One region of the Massilia jejuensis genome, then DNA from elsewhere that is predicted to be linked to it. Evidence: predicted binding sites of a transcription regulator. Region 1 holds the regulator's gene; each other region holds the start of a gene.
The links. Region 1 encodes sigma-54, which starts transcription at its own class of promoters, with help from an activator protein. Its sites were predicted from a motif close to TGGCANGNAANCTGCTTT; they were not measured.
Positions count from the first base shown of each region.

Region 2: the regulator sigma-54 is predicted to act here: its motif matches at 2,191-2,208, upstream of pepA (flocculation-associated PEP-CTERM protein PepA).
Region 3: the regulator sigma-54 is predicted to act here: its motif matches at 2,655-2,672, upstream of pepA (flocculation-associated PEP-CTERM protein PepA).
Region 4: the regulator sigma-54 is predicted to act here: its motif matches at 3,154-3,171, upstream of ACFPOU_RS20015 (beta-propeller fold lactonase family protein).

Region 1 is NZ_JBHSMS010000081.1:13,700-18,688, reverse strand. It holds gene ACFPOU_RS23050 (enoyl-CoA hydratase/isomerase family protein) at 1-574, opposite strand, end outside; gene hpf (ribosome hibernation-promoting factor, HPF/YfiA family) at 702-1,061, opposite strand; gene ACFPOU_RS23040 (RNA polymerase factor sigma-54) at 1,124-2,593, opposite strand; gene lptB (LPS export ABC transporter ATP-binding protein) at 2,620-3,381, opposite strand; gene lptA (lipopolysaccharide transport periplasmic protein LptA) at 3,381-4,001, opposite strand; gene lptC (LPS export ABC transporter periplasmic protein LptC) at 4,018-4,620, opposite strand; gene ACFPOU_RS23020 (KdsC family phosphatase) at 4,655-4,989, opposite strand, start outside.
Region 2 is NZ_JBHSMS010000036.1:119,198-124,186, reverse strand. It holds gene ACFPOU_RS11205 (energy-coupling factor ABC transporter ATP-binding protein) at 1-414, shown strand, start outside; gene ACFPOU_RS11200 (ABC transporter substrate-binding protein) at 401-1,207, shown strand; gene pepA (flocculation-associated PEP-CTERM protein PepA) at 1,271-2,143, opposite strand; gene ACFPOU_RS11190 (RAD55 family ATPase) at 2,395-2,751, opposite strand; gene ACFPOU_RS11185 (hypothetical protein) at 2,763-3,002, opposite strand; gene ACFPOU_RS11180 (sensor histidine kinase) at 3,019-4,002, opposite strand; gene ACFPOU_RS11175 (alkaline phosphatase) at 4,437-4,989, shown strand, end outside.
Region 3 is NZ_JBHSMS010000080.1:17,423-22,411, reverse strand. It holds gene ACFPOU_RS22715 (rhomboid family intramembrane serine protease) at 1-917, shown strand, start outside; gene ACFPOU_RS22710 (2OG-Fe(II) oxygenase) at 914-1,618, shown strand; gene pepA (flocculation-associated PEP-CTERM protein PepA) at 1,749-2,606, opposite strand; gene dxs (1-deoxy-D-xylulose-5-phosphate synthase) at 2,895-4,769, opposite strand; gene ACFPOU_RS22695 (polyprenyl synthetase family protein) at 4,770-4,989, opposite strand, start outside.
Region 4 is NZ_JBHSMS010000068.1:8,971-13,959, forward strand. It holds gene ACFPOU_RS20005 (DUF779 domain-containing protein) at 1-279, opposite strand, end outside; gene adh (aldehyde dehydrogenase) at 398-1,918, opposite strand; gene ACFPOU_RS20015 (beta-propeller fold lactonase family protein) at 2,088-3,041, opposite strand; gene ACFPOU_RS20020 (TonB-dependent receptor family protein) at 3,276-4,989, shown strand, end outside.

The DNA of each region.
Region 1 (4,989 bases):
GGACGAATACGTCGGCCAGGTCCGCATACAGGGCGTCGGCCGCGCCGATCGTCAGGCCGGTCAGGCCCAGGTAGTTGCCCAGCCGGCCCGGCGCATGCGACAGGAAATGGCTGCCGCCGACGTCCGGGAACAGGCCGATGTTCACTTCCGGCATGGCCATTTTCGTGCGCTCGGTGACGATGCGCAGGCCGGTTCCGGGGCCGCCCTGGGCTATGCCCATGCCGCCGCCCATCACCACGCCGTCCATGAGCGCGATATACGGCTTCGGATAGAAATGAATCAGGTAGTTGAGCGCGTATTCCTCGGTAAAGAAATCCTCGAGCAGCGCGCTGCCGGCCATCGGGGTGGCATGGCCCGCCTCATGGAAGAAGCGGATGTCGCCGCCGGCGCACAGGGCTTTTTCGCTGCTGCTGGTCAGGACCACCGCCGCGACGCCGGCATCGTCGCGCCAGGCCAGCAGGATGTCGGTCAGGCGCCGCACCATCGGCAGCGACAGGGAGTTCAGGGCTTTCGGACGATCGAGGGTAATCACACCGGTGCCGTTGGCAACGCGGGTCAGGACATGGTCGGTCATGGTGGCTGGGCTGATCGGAAAAACATGCATTTTACCGAAGCGCGCGCCGCGCGGGCGCATGCGCGCACGCCCATTGAAAAGGGCGCCCCTCGGCGCCCTCGTTCAGACGGTGCTCGATGCTGGCCGACTACATCGCGGCGGCGGCAGCTTCTCCGCCTTCAGGCCGGCGCTTGAGCGCCTCGCGGCCATGATCCTGGAGGATCGTCTTGTATTTCATGACCTGGCGGTCCAGCCTGTCCATCAACAGGTCGATCGCGGCGTACAAATCTTGGGCCACGCTCTCCACGTGCACGGTCTTGCCGGACAATCGCAAGTTGATCTCGGCTTTCTGACGTTTGTCTTTTTCGGTGAGGTTGTCGATCGCGAGGATCACGTGGGAATCGATGACTTGATCGAAATGGCGGGTGATGCGTTCCAGCTTGTTCTGTACGTATTCTCGAATGGCGGGGGTGACGTCGAGGTGGTGGCCACTGATGGTGAGATTCATACACACTCCTTAGATAAATGCGCGGACGCCGCTGACGCGCTTGGGACGCGTGGGTGCCGCTGTTACAAGGATTTGCGGAGACTGACGGGAGGTATCTTGAGTGCTTCGCGGTATTTTGCAACCGTCCGGCGCGCAATGACCATGCCTTGTTCACCGAGCATTTCCGCGATCTTGCTATCGGATAAAGGGTTCTTTGGGTCTTCTGCTCCTGTCAGCTGCGCAATGAGCGCCCGTATCGCCGTCGACGATGCCTCGCCCCCCGCTTCGGTGGCGACATGGCTTCCGAAGAAATACTTCAGCTCAAACATGCCGTGCGGGGTCAGCATGAATTTTTGAGTTGTCACGCGAGAAATCGTGCTCTCGTGCAGACCCAGTGTATCAGCAATCTCGCGAAGCACAAGGGGACGCATCGCAACCGCGCCATGGCTGAAAAAGTTGCGCTGGCGCTCCACAATTGCCTGTGAAACACGCAGGATCGTGTCGAAGCGCTGGCGCATGTTCTTGATGAGCCACTTCGCTTCCTGCAGCTGCGCGCTCATCTGGCCTTCGCCTTTTCCCTGCTTGAGCAGGTTGGCGTAGACGTTGTTGACGCGCAGGCGCGGCATCACCTCGTTGTTCAGCGAGACGCTCCAGCCGCCCTTCGATTTGCGGACAATAACGTCCGGAACGACGAAGTCGGACACGCTCGACGCAAAGGCCGCGCCCGGATGGGGATTGCACTGGCGGATCACGGCCTGCGCCTCGCGCAGGTCTTCGTCGTCGCAGTCGAGCGCTTTCTTGAGCTTGGTGAATTCGCGCTGCGCGAACCAGGTCAGGTAGCCCTCGACGATCTTCAAGGCCATGCGCCGCGTCACCAGCGGCACGCCCGGCATGCCGCGGATCTGCAGCGCCAGGCATTCGGAAGCGCTGCGCGCGCCGACGCCCGACGGATCGAGGCTTTGCACCAGCGCCAGCGCGCAGCGCAGCTCGTCCATCTCGACTTCGAGCTCGCCGGGCAGGCGCGCGTGGATCTCGTCGAGCGGCTCCTCCAGGTAGCCGTTGTCGTCGATGGCGTCGATCACCAGCTCGGCCAGCGCGCGATCGCGCTCGGTCACGCCGGTCACGCGAATCTGCTCGGACAGGTGCTCGCGCAGCGTCACGCCTATGGCGCCCAGCTGCGGGCGGCCGTCGTCGTCGCCGTCGGTGCCGGAGGCGCGTCCGCCCTCGCCCCAGTCGCCATCGGGCTCGCTGCGTTCGACCTCGCCGCCTTCGAACTCGCCGGCCGCCTCGGGTGCCGGCGCCCCCTCTTCGCCGGCCGGCGCCGGGGCCTCGGCTTGCTGGGGCGGCGCGTCGTTGATGGCGCCGTCGGCCAGCAGGCGCACCGAGTGGTCGAGCGGATCGTCGAGCCGCTCGAGCAGGGGATTGTCGGACAGGATTTGCTCGATTTCCTGGTGCAGCTCGAGCGTCGACAGCTGCAGCAGGCGGATCGACTGTTGAAGCTGCGGCGTGAGTGCCAGGTGCTGTGAAGTCCGAAGTTGCAGGGATTGTTTCATGTCGACGCTTGTTGTACCGTTCTTTGCTACATCCGGAAATGTTCGCCCAGGTAGACGCGTCGTACCGACTCGTCGGCGATGATGTCGTCGGGACGGCCCGACGCCAGTACCGCACCCTGGTTGATGATATACGCGCGGTCGCAGATGCCGAGCGTCTCGCGCACGTTGTGGTCGGTGATCAGCACGCCGATGCCGCGCTCCTTCAGGAAGCGCACGATGCGCTGGATCTCGATCACGGCGATCGGGTCGACGCCGGCAAACGGCTCGTCCAGCAGCACGAAGCGCGGATTGGTCGCCAGCGCGCGCGCGATCTCGACGCGCCGGCGCTCGCCCCCGGAGAGCGACAGCGCGGGATTTTCGCGCAGCTTCTCGATCTGCAGCTCGCCCAGCAGCGAATCGAGCCGCGCGTCGATGGCGTCCCTGCCCAGGGCGCGGCCGTTCTCGTCGTGCTGCAGTTCCAGCACGGCGCGGATATTGTCTTCCACCGTCAGCTTGCGAAACACCGACGCTTCCTGCGGCAGGTAGGACAGGCCCATCACCGCGCGCCGGTGGATCGGCAGGCGCGAGATGTCGGCGCCGTTGATCTCGATGGTGCCGGCGTCCGACGGCACCAGGCCGACGATCATGTAGAACGACGTCGTCTTGCCGGCGCCGTTCGGACCGAGCAGGCCCACGACCTCGCCGCAACCGACTTCGAGCGAGACGTCGCGCACGACCAGTCGCTTGCCATAGCTTTTCTGCAGTCCCCGAACGACCAGGGTGCTGCGGCTGTCTCGACCATCCTTCATCATGGCTTTCCCGCCGGCGTCGTGGCCGGTCGTGCCTGCGCGCCGGGCGCGGGAGCGGCAGGAGCGGCCGCTCCCGGCGCGGTGCGGCGCGGCGCGATGATCAGGGTGCCGCGTCCGCCGCCGGCCCTGCTCTCGCCGCTGGCGTCGTTGCGCACGGTGGCCACTTCGCGCCGGCTGTCGTAGGAGATGTAGGCGCCCTCGAGTTCGTTCGTCAGGCGGCCGTTCTCGAGCTGCCGGACGATCGCCTTCGAGAACAGCTTGACCAGTTCCTGGCGCTCGTCGTACTCGATGCGTTCGGCCTGCCCTTCCATCCACAGGTCCGGTCCGCCGTCGCGCTTCTGGCGAAACGTCGCCACGCGCCCCGGACCGGAAGTGAGCGTGACGCTCATGTAGCCCTCCGGGCTTTCCTTGAGCAGTGCGCGGTCCGACTTCAGCGTCAGCGTGCCGCGCGTGAGGATCACGTTTCCGGTCAGGATGCGCGTCTGCGTGACTTCGTCGACGTCGAGCGAGTCGAAGTTGATGACGGCCTGCTTGAGCGAGTCCGCGCGCTCGGCCGAAGCCGACAGCGACAGCAGCGAAAGGAAGGCGGCGGCAATCATGTGATGCAAGCGGTTTTTCATTGGATGCTCGTTCGTGTTATTGGGGTGGTGCGGCTCTCTGGCGCGGCGGATAGACGATCTGGCCGCGCCCGCCGAGGTGCATCTTGCGGCTCGGGTTTTCGGCCACCATGCCGACCGCATTGACCGATGCGGCGCCGAGCGTCATCTGCACCGGACGCGTCGTCTTGACGATCTCGTCGTCGGCCAGCACGGTGAGCGCCTCGGTGCGCGCGTGCAGGGCCTCGGTGGTCGGCGTGGCCGGGCGCTTGATGTCGACATTGCCCATCAATTCGACGCGGTTCTCGCCATGGTAGACCTGGCCACGGTCGGCATGCATGGTCATGCGCGGACGCTCCGGCGCCATGCTCTCGACGATCGGCCTGGTGATCACAGAGACATCGTTGTCGGGATGATGGGCCAGGCGCGCGCCCGACATCACGTAGCGCGGCACGCCGCTCTCGGTCATGCGCACGAAGCTGAAGTTCTCGACGATGTAGTCGGGTTCATTCAGGTTGTTGCCGGCGCGGCCAGGGTCGCTGCTGTCGATCGCCTGCAGCAGCCAGAAGCTGCCGAAGGCGAAGAAGACGGCCGTGAGCATCAGGCCCAGCGTGCGCCAGCGGTGCGCGGTACGCTTGTTCACGTAGGTAGCCATGCGTCGACGAACTCGTTCGAACTCATTTGAAGTAAGGCGCGAGCGCCTCTTCGTAGGTGCCCTGGGCGCGCATGACCAGGTCGCACACCTCGCGCACGGCGCCGCGCCCGCCGCCCGCCCGGGTGACGTAATGGGCGCGGTGCTGCACTTCCGGATGCCCGGTCGGCACCGTGACGGCGAAGCCGACCTTGCTCAGCAGCGGCATGTCGATCACGTCGTCGCCGATGTAGCCGCACTGTTCGGGCGCCAGGTCCAGTTGCGCCAGCAGTTCGGCAAACGCGATGCGCTTGTCGTGGAAGCCCTGCCAGACGTGGGCGATGCCCAGGTCCCTGGCGCGCGCGGCCACGATGGGCGACT
Region 2 (4,989 bases), on a different contig from region 1:
GTCGCGCAGAACATCGCCTACGGGCTGGCCGCGCGCGGCGAATCGAAGGCGCGGGTGGCCCGGATCGTGGAAGAGGCGATGGACTGGGCCGGCGTGGCCTACCTGCGCGACACCGACCCGAGCCGCCTATCGGGCGGCGAGAAGCAGCGCGTGGCGCTGGCGCGCGCGCGCGTGCTGCAGCCGCGCCTGCTTCTGCTGGACGAGCCGACCGCCAACCTCGACGGCGCCGCGCGCGAGCAGGTGATCGCGCTGATTCCGACCCTGATCGACCAGGGCTGCACCGTGGTGATGGCCTGCCACGACCGCGACCTGATCGGCCTTCCCGGCGTGCGCCGTTTGAAACTGCGCGACGGGCATCTCGAATACCGACCAGTTAAACACGAATCCCAAGGAGAACATGATGAAACGCCGTAATCTGATCGCTATACTGCTGTGCGCCAGTCTCGCCTCGCCCCTGGCGACGGCGCAGGAGACGCTGCGCCTGTCGACCACCACCAGCACCGAGAACTCGGGCTTGCTGACGCAGCTGTTGCCCGCTTTCGAGGCCAAGACCGGGATCAAGGTCAAGGTGATCTCGGTCGGTACCGGCAAGGCGCTCGAGCTGGGCAAGAACGGCGACGTCGACCTGACCCTGGTACATGCGCGCCAGCTGGAAGACAAGTTCGTGCTCGATGGCTGGGGTGTCGACCGGCGCGACGTGATGTACAACGACTTCATCGTCGTCGGCCCGGAAGCGGACCCGGCCAGGATCAAGGGCGGCAAGGACGTGATCGCCGCGTTTGCCAGGATCGCCGCCAGCGGCGCCCGCTTCATCTCGCGCGGCGACAATTCCGGCACCGACGTCATGGAAAAGGGTTACTGGCAGACGGCGGGCACCAAGCCGGCGGGCAGCGCCTATGTGGCGGCCGGCCTGGGCATGGGCGAGGTGCTGAACATGGCCGCCGAAATGCGCGCCTACACGCTCACCGACCGCGCCACCTACGGCGCCTACAAGGCCAAGACCGGCCTGGCGATCCTGGTCGAGGGCGACAAGCGCATGTTCAATCCCTACGGGATCATCGCCGTCAATCCGGCCAAGCATCCAGGCGTGAACTACCGGGGCGCGCGGCAACTGATCGACTGGATCACCTCGCCCGAAGGCCAGGCGCGCATCGCCGCCTTCAAGCCGGCCGGGGAGCAGCTGTTCTTTCCGACGGCGCCGCGCTGACCGCTGCGCGGTGACCGACGTAAAAAAAGCGGCCGAGGCCGCTTTTTTCATGCTGATACCGGCTTATTTCGAGCGCGTGGCGCGCTTGCGCGACGCCGCGCCCACCGCCAGCAGGGCGATGCCGAACAGGGCGAAGGAGCCCGGCTCCGGCACTTCGGCGACCTGCGCCAGCTTGAACTGGCCGTTCGAACCGATGAAGAAATATTCCCTCGAACGGTTGCGGTAAGTGCCGCCCGCGCAGCCGGGACCGGTGAAGCCGGCGAACTGGCAAGCCACTTCGTCGACCAGGCGGCGCGTCGGCGTGCCCAGGGTATTGGCGTTGGTGAAGGCGAACGACAGGATCGCTTCTTCCGACAGGTCGTCGCCGTTGCTGTTGAAGAAGTAACCGGCGTCGAGCATGCCCGGCGCGGCCTTGGCGAAGACGCTGACCTGGCCGTTCCTGGTCGGGACGCCGTTGGTGTCGACGATGCCGCCGCCGCCCATGAGCACGTCGAATTCGGCGATGACATTGCCGAGGTTGGCGCCGTAGAAGCCCTGGGTGCCGGCGTACTGGCCGTCAACCGGGTTCTGGTACATGCGGATCGTACCGCTCTCGAAGCTGAAGGTGCCGCCGTAGTCGCCGTTACCCTTGGCCTCGAAGGTCGCGGTGATGTTTCCGCCGGAATAGTTCAGCGGGAACAGGCGGCCATTGCTGTCGGCCTGGGTAATATTGAAGACCCCTGTTTCCGTGAAGGAGAACGAGGTGCCGCCGGTGGGGGTCAACTGGATGAAGGCATTGCCGTTGATGTCCAGGTATTCATTGATGACCTGGCCGCCGGCGAAGCCGCCACCGATCGGGTTGAATACCCAATTATTCAGGACCGGGCTCGCGACCGCGGCACCGGTCGTGCACAGCGTCATTGCTGCAGCACACACTAGTTTCTTGAGGAAATTCATTGTTAATCTTTCGACAAGTTGTCGTCAGGGGTGGATGAACTTTAAGTAAAGCAATCATCATGCCTGAAGAAAATTCATGTGATAAATCAATTGCTTACAGTAATTCAATTTAACCTTTGTACTTACCTGTAAAAGTTCTCGACAAGTCGTTGTTTCTATTGAGAATTCTTTGTTATAAAAGGCGGTGGAAAAGGCTTCGAAAGATTCTCAAATGCATGCATTAATTGACAATGTTTTTAAAAAGATGAATGTCAAAACAACCAAAAGTGTTGATGTGCATTCATTTCTATAGTGAACATCGGCGGTCGATCAAGTATAAAAACCGCCAGATGAGGCATCGATCCGCGTCGCGCTACCGTAGGGAAGAAGGAAAACTGGCGTTGGTAGCGCAGCATTTTCACCGGCAGCCCGTCCATGGCAGTGAAGAACAGCGCCTTGCGCCCGGGAGTGCCAGGGCCGAACATGATTTGCTGGGCGAATGTGGTCTTGCCGCTGGCGGGAGGGCCGCCGATAACATTGAACGACCTCTCGGGCAAGCCACGACCGAGGATAGTATCGAGTTCGGGTACGCCCGTCGCCAGCAGGCGCAGGTAAACTTTGTCGGCCATGCCCCTTACTTCTAAGTACTGTTGTCGGTAGCGTGAATGGGAAATGCCGCTTGCAGGAAACGTGTCGTCACGCCGGCGCCGATCGGGTCGGCCAGTCCCGTTGCGTTGGACAGGAGCAAGGCGTGGTTGACTGAAACGATCGCGTCGGGCGTGCGATCGTCGAGGCTGCGTTCCCTTCTCTGGGAACGAACCGTCCAGTCAACGCCGCAAACAACTCGTTCGGTACAGACATGGCGTTGGGGCAGCAACATGGCCCATCGACGATCGTTACGGCATGTCCCGGCCGGGTGAATGAATGTGTCTAAAAACATCATTCTGTCCGATCGCTGCCCGGCTGGCGGAGTCCGTGGACGGAGCAAGGACCGGAATTTTCAACAGCACCTCGGTGCCGTGCGAGCGGGCGCCTTTGACGATCAGTTCGCCGCCATGCCCGGCGACACGTTCTTGCAGGTCGAGCAGGCCGAAGCTGTTCGCCTTGCGCGGCGCGCCCGGGTCGAAACCGATCCCGTTGTCGATGATACACATGGTCAGTAGGCCGTCGGCGGCGGCCAGGCGCACGCGGACCCGGCTCGCCAGCGAATGGCGGAACACGTTGTTCAGGCATTCCTGCAGCGCGCGGTAGAGGGTGAGCAGCGCTTCCTCGTCCAGGACCAGGTCGTCGATGCCGGACGCGCCTTTCAGGTCGCAGGCGATGCCGCTGGCGCGCATGAACTTGCGCAATTCCATTTCGACCGTGGCAACGAGCCCCAGTTCCAGGCCGGACGGACGCAGTTCGCCCAGCAGTTCCTTGACCGAGCGCAGCGTGACGTCGACGTTGTCGAGCGCGGCGCCGATGCGGTCGCGCAGGCGGTAGTGGCGGCTGGTGGTGCGCTGGTGCAGCATGACGATGTCGATGCGCAGGGCCAGCAGGTTCTGTCCCAGCGAATCGTGCAGTTCGCGCGAGATGCGCTTGCGCTCGTCCTCGCGCGTGGCCCGCTGGTGCGCCAGCAGGCTGTGCAATTTTTGCTCGGAAGCGCGCAAGGCCGCCTCGGCCCGCTCGCAGGCGAAGATTTTTTCAACCAATGCCTGGTTGACCAGCATCTGGTCCTGGGTCAGGCGCAGCATCGCCGCTTCGTGGTCGGCATTGACGTCGGCGAGCGCGTCGGCAATGGCGTCGGCAGTGTCCGGCGGGTAATCGCCGTGCCCGTCGTGCTGGTCTCCCTGGCGCTGGCCATGCGCTGCGCTCTTGCGGCCGGATGGTTGTGTGCGCATATCGAAAAGCAGGTTAATTCGACGCAAAGAACGCTGTGATGTACAACAGCTACCCAGTCCAGACGCTATGGATTTTCGTTCGCTAAGTCAAGCAGAAAAGCTGACCGTGTGGCAAATGCGGCAACGCAAAGATGTATTGCTACGGCCGATCGGCGTATTTGGCATAGGTTGGAGCCAAGCAATAGGAATGGTCCACTCATGGGCCTCCTTGGAAGCCCGCCTTATGCCCAGGCGCGTGCCTGAGCGTGAACGTGGCACCGCAATGGGCTCCGGATTAGCTGCCTCGCTGTATGGTATGCGGCCTGTTATTTCGACCCCGCGATTTCCCCGGAGGCACGCACACGATTCAATTGCAGTCATCGAACGGTCATATTTCTTAGATAGCATCCGGCTCCTTTAGAGGTGACTTCCAATTCAGGAGAGCAGGAATGAAAATGAAATGGTTCGCTGTGGCGACGATGTCCGCCGTGGCTTTGGCAGGATGCGACCGGTCGGGTGACAGTAACGATACCAAGCCGGCACCGGTTGCTGCGGTACCGAAAAACGTCATCTTCTTCCTCGGGGACGGCATGGGGCTCACTACATTGACCGCGGCACGCGTCTACGCAGTCGGCGAAGACGGTGACCTCACCATCGACACGCTGCCAGAGTCGGCGTTCGTGAAGACTTATTCGAATGACGCCCAGGTCACTGACAGCGCGCCCTCAATGGCCGCCTATATGACCGGCGTAAAAATGAACAATGAGGTGTTGTCGATGTCGGCAGACACGGTGGCGATCGAACCTGTGCTCGATGCCAACGGCAACAAGCTGGGCAACGCATGCGGCGCTAACAACGGCAAACCGGTCCCCTCTCTTCTTGAGCTGGCAAAGAGCCAAGGCTTGGGCACGGGCGTCGTCACCACGACCCGCGTCACGCATGCCACCCCGGCATCGACTTACTCGCATATCTGCCACCGTGACCTCGAGAACGACATTGCGGCAGCGG
Region 3 (4,989 bases), on a different contig from region 1:
TTCGGCTGCCGCGGCGCGAGGAACACAAGCTGCGCAAGGTCGACATCGTCAACGCCTATGCCAACGCCGAGGACGTCTGGTTCGACCTGATCGGCGTGAAGGGCACCCTGACGATCGGCTTCTCGGCAGCCGACCGGGCCACCGCCGCGCGCATCGTCGACCTGCTGCCCGGGCGCCAGACCGAGGCTTTCGTGCGCGAGCACGAAGAGAACGAAGTCTTCCACGACCGCATCGATTACTGGAGTCCGTCGACGCCGCTGATCTGGGGCCTGCTGACGGCGAACATCGGCATTTTCGTGCTGATGTGGCTGGCGCGCCAGAAGTACCAGGCCGAACTGGCGGGGCCGCTGCGCGAGCTGTTCGCGCTGCAGCCCAATGCCGGCGCCGCCCTGCACGCCTTCCAGCTGGTCGACTGGGGCTCGAACCTCGGGCGCCTGACGCGCGGCGGCCAATGGTGGCGCCTGGTCAGCTCGATGTTCCTGCACGGCAGCCTGTGGCACCTGCTGTTCAACATGCTGGCGCTGTGGCAGGTCGGCCGGCTCGCCGAACGCATCTTCGGCAGCACGCGCTTCGCCGCCCTGTACATGCTGGCCGGCGTCGCGGGCAGCATCGCCAGCGTGCTGTGGAATCCGCAGGTCAACAGCGTCGGCGCCTCGGGCGCGATCTTCGGCATCATCGGCGGCCTGCTGGCCTTCCTCGGGCGCAGCAACAGCGGCGTGCCGCCGACCGTCGTCTCCGAGCTGCGTTCCTCGCTGATTCCATTCCTGCTCTTTAGCCTGTGGATGGGTTTCGTGTATCCGCATACCGACAACGCGGCCCATCTCGGCGGCCTGGCCGGCGGCTGGCTGGCCGGACACCTGCTGGCGCGTTCGATTCACCTGCCGCCGCAGGCAGGCAGGGAGGGCAGACGGGCGTGAACGATTTCATCGGCATCTACGACGACGCCTTGAGCGCGGCCCAGTGCGGCGCCATCGCCGCCCGTTTCGAGGCCAGCGACAAGGTCGTGCGCGGGCGCACCGGCAACGGCGTCGACACCAGCAAGAAGGACAGCTGGGACCTCACCATCGGCCCGCACCAGGAATGGCACGACGTCGGCAACCTGATGATGACGGCGGTGGCGCACCACCTTGCCGCCTATATCGACCGCTACCGGGCGCTGGTGCTGGGCGCACTGGCGCCGATGGTCGCCCATCCCCGGACCGGCCAGCCGGTCGCGCTGTCGCTGGCCAACTTCGACGAATGCGGCAGGCCGCACCTTGCAGCGCTCTTGCAGTCGATGTACCGCTGCGGCCCGCTCAACCTGCAGAAATACCTGCAAGGCACGGGCGGCTACCACCACTGGCATTCCGAGATCTACCCGCAGAACGCCAGTTGCGAGACCCTGCACCGGGTGCTGCTGTTCCAGTTCTACCTGAACGATGTGACCGAGGGCGGCGAGACCGAGTTCCTCTACCAGGAGCGCAAGGTGGCGGCGAAAAAGGGCCGCCTGATCATCGCCCCGGCCGGGTTCACCCACACCCACAAGGGGCATGTGCCGGTCAGCGGCGACAAGCTGATCGCGACTTCCTGGATCCTGTTCCGGCGCGCCGAGGAATTGTTCGGCCAACCCGCCGGCTGATCGGTTGCACGAAGGTCGAAGACAAGCGATTCCGGCGCGTTCAGTCTTCCCAAATAGAAAAGGCCAGTCAGTTTCCTGACTGGCCTTTCTGCAAGCGCTCGCCTGAACCAGGCGGCGCTGCGGCGCTACTTTAGGCCTTCTTGGCGCGCTTGCGGCTCATGACGCCGGCGCCCAGCATGGCGATACCGAACAGGGCCAGCGAACCTGGCTCTGGCACTTCAGCCAGCTTGAACTGACCGTTGTTCGAGACAAAGAAGTTGCCTGGGTTGTTGGCATAGTCGGTGCCGTTGCAACCGCTGCCGGTGTAGCCAGCGAATTGGCAAGCGACTTCGTCAACCAGACGGCGGGTTGGATTGCCGATGGTGTTGGCGTTGGTGAAGGCAAAGCCCATCACCGATTCAGCCGACAGGTCGTCGCCGTTTTCACGGAAGAAGTAACCTGCATCCAGGGCGCCGGCATCAGCTTGTGCGAACACGCTGACTTGACCGTTGTTGGTTGGCGAACCGCTTGCATCGACCAGGCCGCCACCGCCAGCCATCACGTTGAACACGGCGATCTCGTTGCCCAGGTTGGCGCCGTAGAAGCCGGCGGTCGAACCGTACTGGCCGTTGGTCGGGTTCTGGTACATCTTGATGGTGCCGCCGGTGAAGGTGAAGGCGCCGCTGAAGTTACCGGTGCCGGTCGCTTCGAAGATCGCGGTGATGTTGCCGCCGGCGTAGTTCACTGGGAACAGGGCGCCGTTGCTGTCAGCTTGCACGATGTTGAACACAGCGTGTTCGGTGAACGAGAAGCTGCTGCCACCGGTTGGGTTGATCTGGATGAAGGCGTTGCCGTTGACGTCGAGGTATTCGTTGACGGTCTGGCCAGCGCTGAAGCCGGTGCCGACCGGGTTGAAGACCCAGTTGTTCATCACGGTAGCGGCATTTGCGCCACCTGCGACGGACATTGCAACAGCGGCGGCACAAGCGAGTTTTTTCAGAAATTTCATGATAGTGGTCTTTATTAGGTTGAACAAATTGTCGTTGGTATCCCCTTGTTAGCAATATGCGTGCCAGATGTAAAATATCATTAAAAATCAATTGCTTAGGTATTTAACTTACTCAGCAGTCAGCTCAAGTGTAAAGAATCCCGATAATATTTTGTTATGCAGCGCACATAGTCAATGCCTGTGCGCAATCAATCATCCCGACCGGCCATGCCTGGACCGCGGCGGCATCCGAACTTTCCATGAACAACGGCGCCGAAGCGCCGTTGTTCATGGGAGACTGACGCCTCGTCAGGTATTGTTCACGACGAGCCGCGGCTCGCCCGTTGCACCGAAGCGCGTGCGGATCGCAGCGGCGATCCCCTTGGCATCGAGGCCTACCGAAGCCAGCAGCGCCGCAGGATCGCCCTGGTCGATGAACTTGTCCGGCAAGCCCAGGATCAGGAGTGGCTTGACGATACCGGCTGCCGCCATCGCCTCGGCCACGGCCGAACCGGCGCCGCCCATGGTCGCGCCCTCTTCCACGGTGACCAGGCAGGCGTGCTCCGCCGCCAGCCGCTGCACCAGCGCGAGGTCGAGCGGTTTCACGAAGCGCATGTTGGCGACCGTCGCGTTCAGTTCGTTCGCCGCGCCCAGGCTCGGGGCCACCATCGAACCGAAGGCGAGGATGGCGATGTCCTTGCCCTGGCGCTTGATCTCGCCCTTGCCGATCTCGATCGAGACCAGCTCTTCCTTGATGGCCGCGCCGACCCCGGCGCCGCGCGGATAGCGCACCGCGGCCGGCCCCGGATAGTGATAGGCCGTCGTCAGCATCTGGCGGCACTCGTTCTCGTCGGAGGCCGCCATCACCACCATGTTCGGGATGCAGCGCAGGAAGGACAGGTCGTAGTTGCCGGCGTGGGTCGCGCCGTCGGCGCCGACCAGGCCGGCGCGGTCGAGCGCGAAGGTGACATCCAGGTTTTGCAGCGCCACGTCGTGGATCAGCTGGTCGTAGCCGCGCTGCAGGAAGGTCGAATAGATCGCCACGACCGGTTTCAAGCCCTCGGTGGCGAGTCCAGCGCCGAAGGTCACCGAATGCTGCTCGGCGATGCCGACGTCGAAATAGCGCTCCGGGTATTGCTGGTGGAAGCGCACCATGCCCGAGCCCTCGCGCATGGCCGGCGTGATGCCGACCAGGCGGCTGTCGGCGGCGGCCATGTCGCACAGCCAGTTGCCGAACACTTCAGTGTAGGTGATCTTGCTCGGGCTGGTCGCCGGGATGATGCCTTCGGTCGGATTGAACTTGCCGGTGCCGTGGTACAGGATCGGCTCGGCCTCGGCCAGCTTGTAGCCCTGCCCCTTCTTCGTGACGACGTGCAGGAACTGCGGCCCCTTGAGCTTCTTGATGTTCTCCAGCGTCGGAATCAGCGAATCGAGGTCGTGGCCGTCGATCGGGCCGATGTAGTTGAAGCCGAATTCCTCGAACATCGTGGCCGGGACCACCATGCCCTTCGCGTGTTCTTCCAGGCGGCTGGCCAGCTCGCGCAAGGGGCCGGGCAGCACGCTCTTGCCGACCGTCTTGGCGGCGGCGTAGAACTGGCCGCTCATCAAGCGCGCCAGGTAGCGGTTCAGGGCGCCGACCGGCGGCGAGATCGACATGTCGTTGTCGTTCAGGACCACCAGCAGGTTGCAGTCTTCCTCGACGCCGGCATTGTTCAAGGCTTCGAAGGCCATGCCGGCCGTCATCGACCCGTCGCCGATCACGGCGATCGCGTGGCGGTGCTCGCCCTTGATCCTGGAGGCGGCGGCCATGCCGAGCGCGGCCGAGATCGAGGTCGACGAGTGCGCCGTGCCGAAGGTGTCGTATTCGCTCTCGTCGCGCTTCGGGAAGCCCGACAGGCCGTTCAGCTGGCGCAGCGTGCCCATGCGGTTGCGGCGGCCGGTGAGGATCTTGTGCGAATAGGTCTGGTGGCCCACGTCCCAGACGATGCGGTCGTGCGGCGTCTCGAACACATAATGCAGCGCGATCGTCAGTTCCACCGTGCCCAGGTTCGAGGACAGGTGGCCACCCGTCTTCGAGACCGAGTCGAGCAGGAACTGGCGCAGTTCGTTGGCCAGGGGCGTCAGTTGCGCGCGCGACAGCTGGCGCAGGTCAGACGGGTCGTTGATGGTTTCTAGCAGTTTCATTTATGCCTTCCGCTGCACGATCAGATCCGCGAGTTCGCGCAGCCGCAGTGCTTGTTCTCCGAATGGCGCCAGCGCGTCGTGCGCGTCGCGCCGCAATTGCTGCGCCAATGCTTGTGATGCCGCCAGGCCGAGGATCGATACATAGGTCGGCTTGTTGCCGGCCGCATCCTTGCCGGCGGTCTTGCCGAGCGTGGCCGAATCGGCGGTCGCGTCGAGGATG
Region 4 (4,989 bases), on a different contig from region 1:
CATGCCGCCGTTGCCGGCGACGACGTCGATGATCAACTGCGTGTGTTCCCAGTAGCTGAACTGCTCCATCCCCATGTAGAAGGGCGTGCCGCCGAGGTTGCCGAGATAGACGTCGCTGTCGCTGACGTTGAATTCCCCGGCCGGATAGCACATCGGCGCGCTGCCGTCGCAGCAGCCGCCGGACTGGAAGAACATCAGCGGGCCATGGCGCCGCCGCAGCTCCTCGATGAAATCCAGCGCGGCCGGTGTCGCCGTCACGCGCTCGAGCGAAGTGGCCATGGCCGATCTCCGAAAATGTATTAAAAACACTCCAAAATTGGAGTACCTATGGAGTCGCGGGACGTGCCGGCCTCAGGTCCCGCCGGTATGGCGGGACCCGGACCGCCCTGTCCTGGAATCAGAAGAAGCCCAGCGCTTTCGGGCTGTAGCTGACCAGGAGATTCTTGGTCTGCTGATAGTGGTCGAGCATCATCTTGTGGTTCTCGCGGCCGATGCCCGACTGCTTGTAGCCACCGAAGGCGGCGTGGGCCGGGTACAGGTGGTAGCAGTTGGTCCAGACGCGGCCGGCCTGGATGGCGCGGCCCATGCGGAAGGCGCGCGAGGCGTCGCGCGTCCACAGCCCGGCGCCCAGGCCGTACAAGGTATCGTTGGCGATGCGCAGCGCATCGGCTTCGTCCTTGAAGGTCGTCACCGACACCACCGGTCCGAAGATCTCTTCCTGGAAGATGCGCATCGTGTTGTCGCCCTTGAACACGGTCGGCTTCACGTAATAGCCGCCGGACAGTTCGCCGCCCTGGTCATTGCGCCCGCCGCCGGCCAGCACTTCGGCGCCTTCCTGGCGGCCGATGTCGAGGTAGGACAGGATTTTTTCCAGCTGTTCCTGCGAGGCCTGGGCGCCGATCATGGTCGACGAATCGAGCGGATTGCCCTGCTTGATCGCCGCCACCCGCGCCAGGGCGCGTTCGATGAACCGTTCGTAGATCGATTCCTGGATCAGCACGCGCGAGGGGCAGGTGCACACTTCGCCCTGGTTCAGCGCGAACATGGCGAAGCCTTCCAGGCACTTGTCGAAGAATTCGTCGTCCGCATCCATCACGTCGGCGAAGAAGATGTTGGGCGACTTGCCGCCCAGTTCCAGCGTGACCGGGATCAGGTTCTGCGCAGCGTATTGCATGATCAGGCGCCCGGTGCCGGTTTCGCCCGTGAACGCGATCTTGGCGATGCGCTTGCTCGATGCCAGCGGCTTGCCCGCCTCGAGGCCGAAGCCGTTGACGACATTGATCACGCCCGGCGGCAGCAGGTCGCCAATGAGTTCCATCAGCACCAGGATCGAGGCCGGGGTCTGCTCGGCCGGTTTGAGCACGACGCAGTTGCCGGCCGCCAGGGCTGGCGCCAGCTTCCAGACCGCCATCAGGATCGGGAAGTTCCACGGAATGATCTGGCCGACCACGCCGAGCGGCTCGTGGAAGTGGTAAGCGTAGGTTTCATGGTCGATCTGGGCGATCGAGCCTTCTTGCGCGCGGATGGCGCCGGCAAAATAACGGAAATGGTCGATGGCGAGCGGAATGTCGGCCGCCATCGTCTCGCGGATCGGCTTGCCGTTGTCGATGGTCTCGGCGGTGGCGATCATCGTCAGGTTCTGCTCGATGCGGTCGGCGATCTTGTTGAGGATGTTGGCGCGCTCGGCCGGCGAAGTCTTGCCCCAGGCTTCCTTCGCTTCATGGGCCGCGTCGAGCGCCAGTTCGATGTCTTCGGCGGTCGAACGGGCGATCTCGCAGAAAGGCTGGCCGGTGATCGGGGTGATGTTGGGGAAATACTCACCCTTGGTTGGCGCCACGAACCGGCCGCCGATGTAGTTGTCGTAGCGTTGCTTGAACGGATTGGCGACGCCGAGCTTGCTGATGTCTGCGAGATTCATGTCATCCTCTTTCTTCGTGGTTATGGGCCGTTAGCCTTAACGGGTGTGTCGAAGCACCCCTATCGTTTCGCAAGCGCCGTGCCAGCCCCCTGTCATGGGAAAAACCGCCCGGCGCCGCGTGTTTCTGGTACACCTGCTCCAGATTGAAACAGCGCAACGGATCAGCAGATCAGCGGATCAGTACGCCCCAGGGCAGCGCACCCACCGGAATGTCGTTCAGGCGCGTATTGCTGGCCGTATCGATGACCGAGACGCTGCCCGAGCGGCCATTGGCCACGTACAGGCGGGCCCCGTCGGGCGTGAGCGCCATGTTCCAGGGGCGCTTGCCCACCGCAATGGTGGTCGTGACGGTGTTGGTGGCGGCATCGATCACCGTGACCGTGCCGTCGATGCCGTTGCTGGCATACACTTGGCGGCCGCTGGGGTGGACGGCGATGCCGGCCGTGTTGCGCCCGGCGGGAATGGTGGCCAGCGCACGCCGCGTCGCCATGTCGATGACGACCACGGTGTTCGCCAGTTCGCAGGCAACATAGGCCCGCGCGCCGTCGGGAGAAAAGGCGATGCCGCGCGGACGCAGGCCGACGGCCACGCTGCCGCTCTGGCGCCGCGCGGCGACGTCGATCAGGTCGACCTGTTCGGCGTCCTCGGCGCTGACCAGCAGCCATTTGCCGTCCGGGCTGAACACGGCGTGCTCCGGGTTGCGTCCCTGGACCGGGATCTCGGCCAGGACGCGGCGCGTAGCGGCCTCGACCAGCACCACGCTGTTGCTCTCCTCGACCGCCACGGCCAGCCAGCGGCCGTCGGCCGAGGCGCTCACGCCCTCGGGCGATTTGCCGACCGCGACGCTGGCGAGCGTGGCGCCGCTGGCGGCGTCCAGCGCCAGCAGGGCGCCGGCGCCGGCGTCGGTGACCCACAGGACGCGTCCCGCCGGGTCGGCCGCGATGCCGCGCGGCCGTTTGCCGGCGGCAATTTCGCGAACCAAGGCGCCGCTATCGGTGTCGATCACGCTGAGGGTGGCCGATTTTTCGTTCGGCACGTAAGCGAAGGGCGCGGCGCCGGCGTGGCAGGTGGCCAGCGCGACGGCCAGCAACAGGGCGGGGCTTGCAAGGCGCATGTGCATCATGGGAATCCTTATGTCGTGGTAAGCGCGGAGCGCGATAGCTAATATTCGACTGGAAATACTTGTGGATTGTGGCAGCCAACAACACGTTTATTCCTGGACGAGTACTGGGAGAAATGCAAGCGTCATGCCATCGGTGTGCGCACGCGTTTTCGCCATGGCAGGTATATTGCTAGTCAAATTGCCAGGCAAATTAGTAAGCCCTGCCAACGGGGCTATCACAACAATGGAGAGACAATGACGCAACACGCATTTCGCCTGAACGCGATCGCCGCCCTGTGCGCCTGCTGGCCGCTGGCGGCGCTTGCCGCCGCTGCGCCGGCGGCCGCCCCCGCCGCCGCCCCTGCCGCCGCCCCGGCAGCGACCGGTACGGCGCAGGGGCCGATGGCCGTCGTGGTCGTCACCGGCAGCCGCTCCGAGCACACCAGTTTCGACTTGCCGGCCGCGATCGACGTGATCGACGCCTCGCAGATCCGCGACACCCAGCCGCGCGTGAACGCCTCCGAGGCGCTGGCCGCGGTGCCGGGCCTGGTCGCGCGCGACCGCCAGAACTATGCGCAGGACTTGCAGATTTCCTCGCGCGGCTTCGGCGCCCGTTCCGCCTTCGGCGTGCGCGGCGTGCGCCTGATCGCCGACGGCATTCCCGCCACCATGCCCGACGGCCAGGGCCAGGCCGCCACCTTCAACCTCGACATGGCCGAGCGCATCGAAGTGCTGCGCGGCCCCTTCTCGGCGCTCTACGGGAATCACTCGGGCGGCGTCATCCAGCTGTTCACGCGCGATCCGAAAGGACCGCCCGCGATCGAGACGAGCTTTTCGGCCGGCAGCTACGGCATGCGCAAGCTCGACGTCAACGCCCAGGGCGAAGCGAACGGCGTCGGCTACCTGCTCGACGCCTCGCGCTTCGACATCGACGGCTTTCGCGACCATGGCGCCGCCAGGCGCGACCAGGCCTATGCCAAGCTGACGGTGGCGCCCTCCGCCGCCAGCCGCCTGGTATTCACCGCCAGCGGCCTGCGCCAGGACGACACGCAAGACCCGCTCGGCGTCACCTGGGCGACTTACCAGCGCGACCCGCGCGCCGGCGAGATCGACGCCACCGACACGGCCACTCCGCGGCGCACCCTGGCCGAGCGCTACAACACCCGCAAGAGCATCGACCACAAGCAGATCGGCGTGACCTGGGAACAGCGCTTCGGCGCGAATCGCCTGCAGGCGACGGCCTACGGCGGCAACCGGCGCGTGGTGCAGTACCAGTCCTTCTCGCGCGGCTTCCAGGCGCCGCCGACGCACTCGGGCGGCGTGATCGACTTCGACCGCGAATTCCTCGGCCTCGACCTCAACTGGCGCGACGTGCGCGAGCTGGGCGGCGGCACCCTGCGCACCACGGTCGGTATCGACGCCGGCCGCTCGCTCGATTCGCGCCAGGGCTTCGAGAATTTCGTCGGCGACGTCTTCGGCGTGCGCGGACGCCTGCGCCGCGACGAGGAAGACAAGGTGTCGAACCTCGACCCCTACCTGCAGGCCGAATGGGAGCGCGACGCCTGGGTCGTCACGGCCGGCCTGCGCCACAGCCGCGTCAAGTTCGAGGTGGCCGACCGCTACCTGTCGAACGGCAACGACAGCGGCGCGGTGCGCCACAGCCACACGACGCCCCTGGTCGGCGTGCTCTATAAAGTCTCGCCGACCCTGAACGTGTATGCGAGCGCGGCGCGCGGCTTCGAGACCCCGACCCTGAACGAAGTGTTTTATTCGGGTGCCGGCGGCGGCTTCAATTTCAACTTGCAGCCGGCCATCGGCACGCACCTGGAAGCGGGCATCAAGACACTCGTGACGGACAAGGTGCGGGTGAACGCGGCGCTGTTCCAGGTAAAGACGCGCGACGAGGTCGTGGTCGACGTCGCCAGCGGCGGACGCACCAGCTTCCGCAACGCCAGTGCCACCCTGCGCC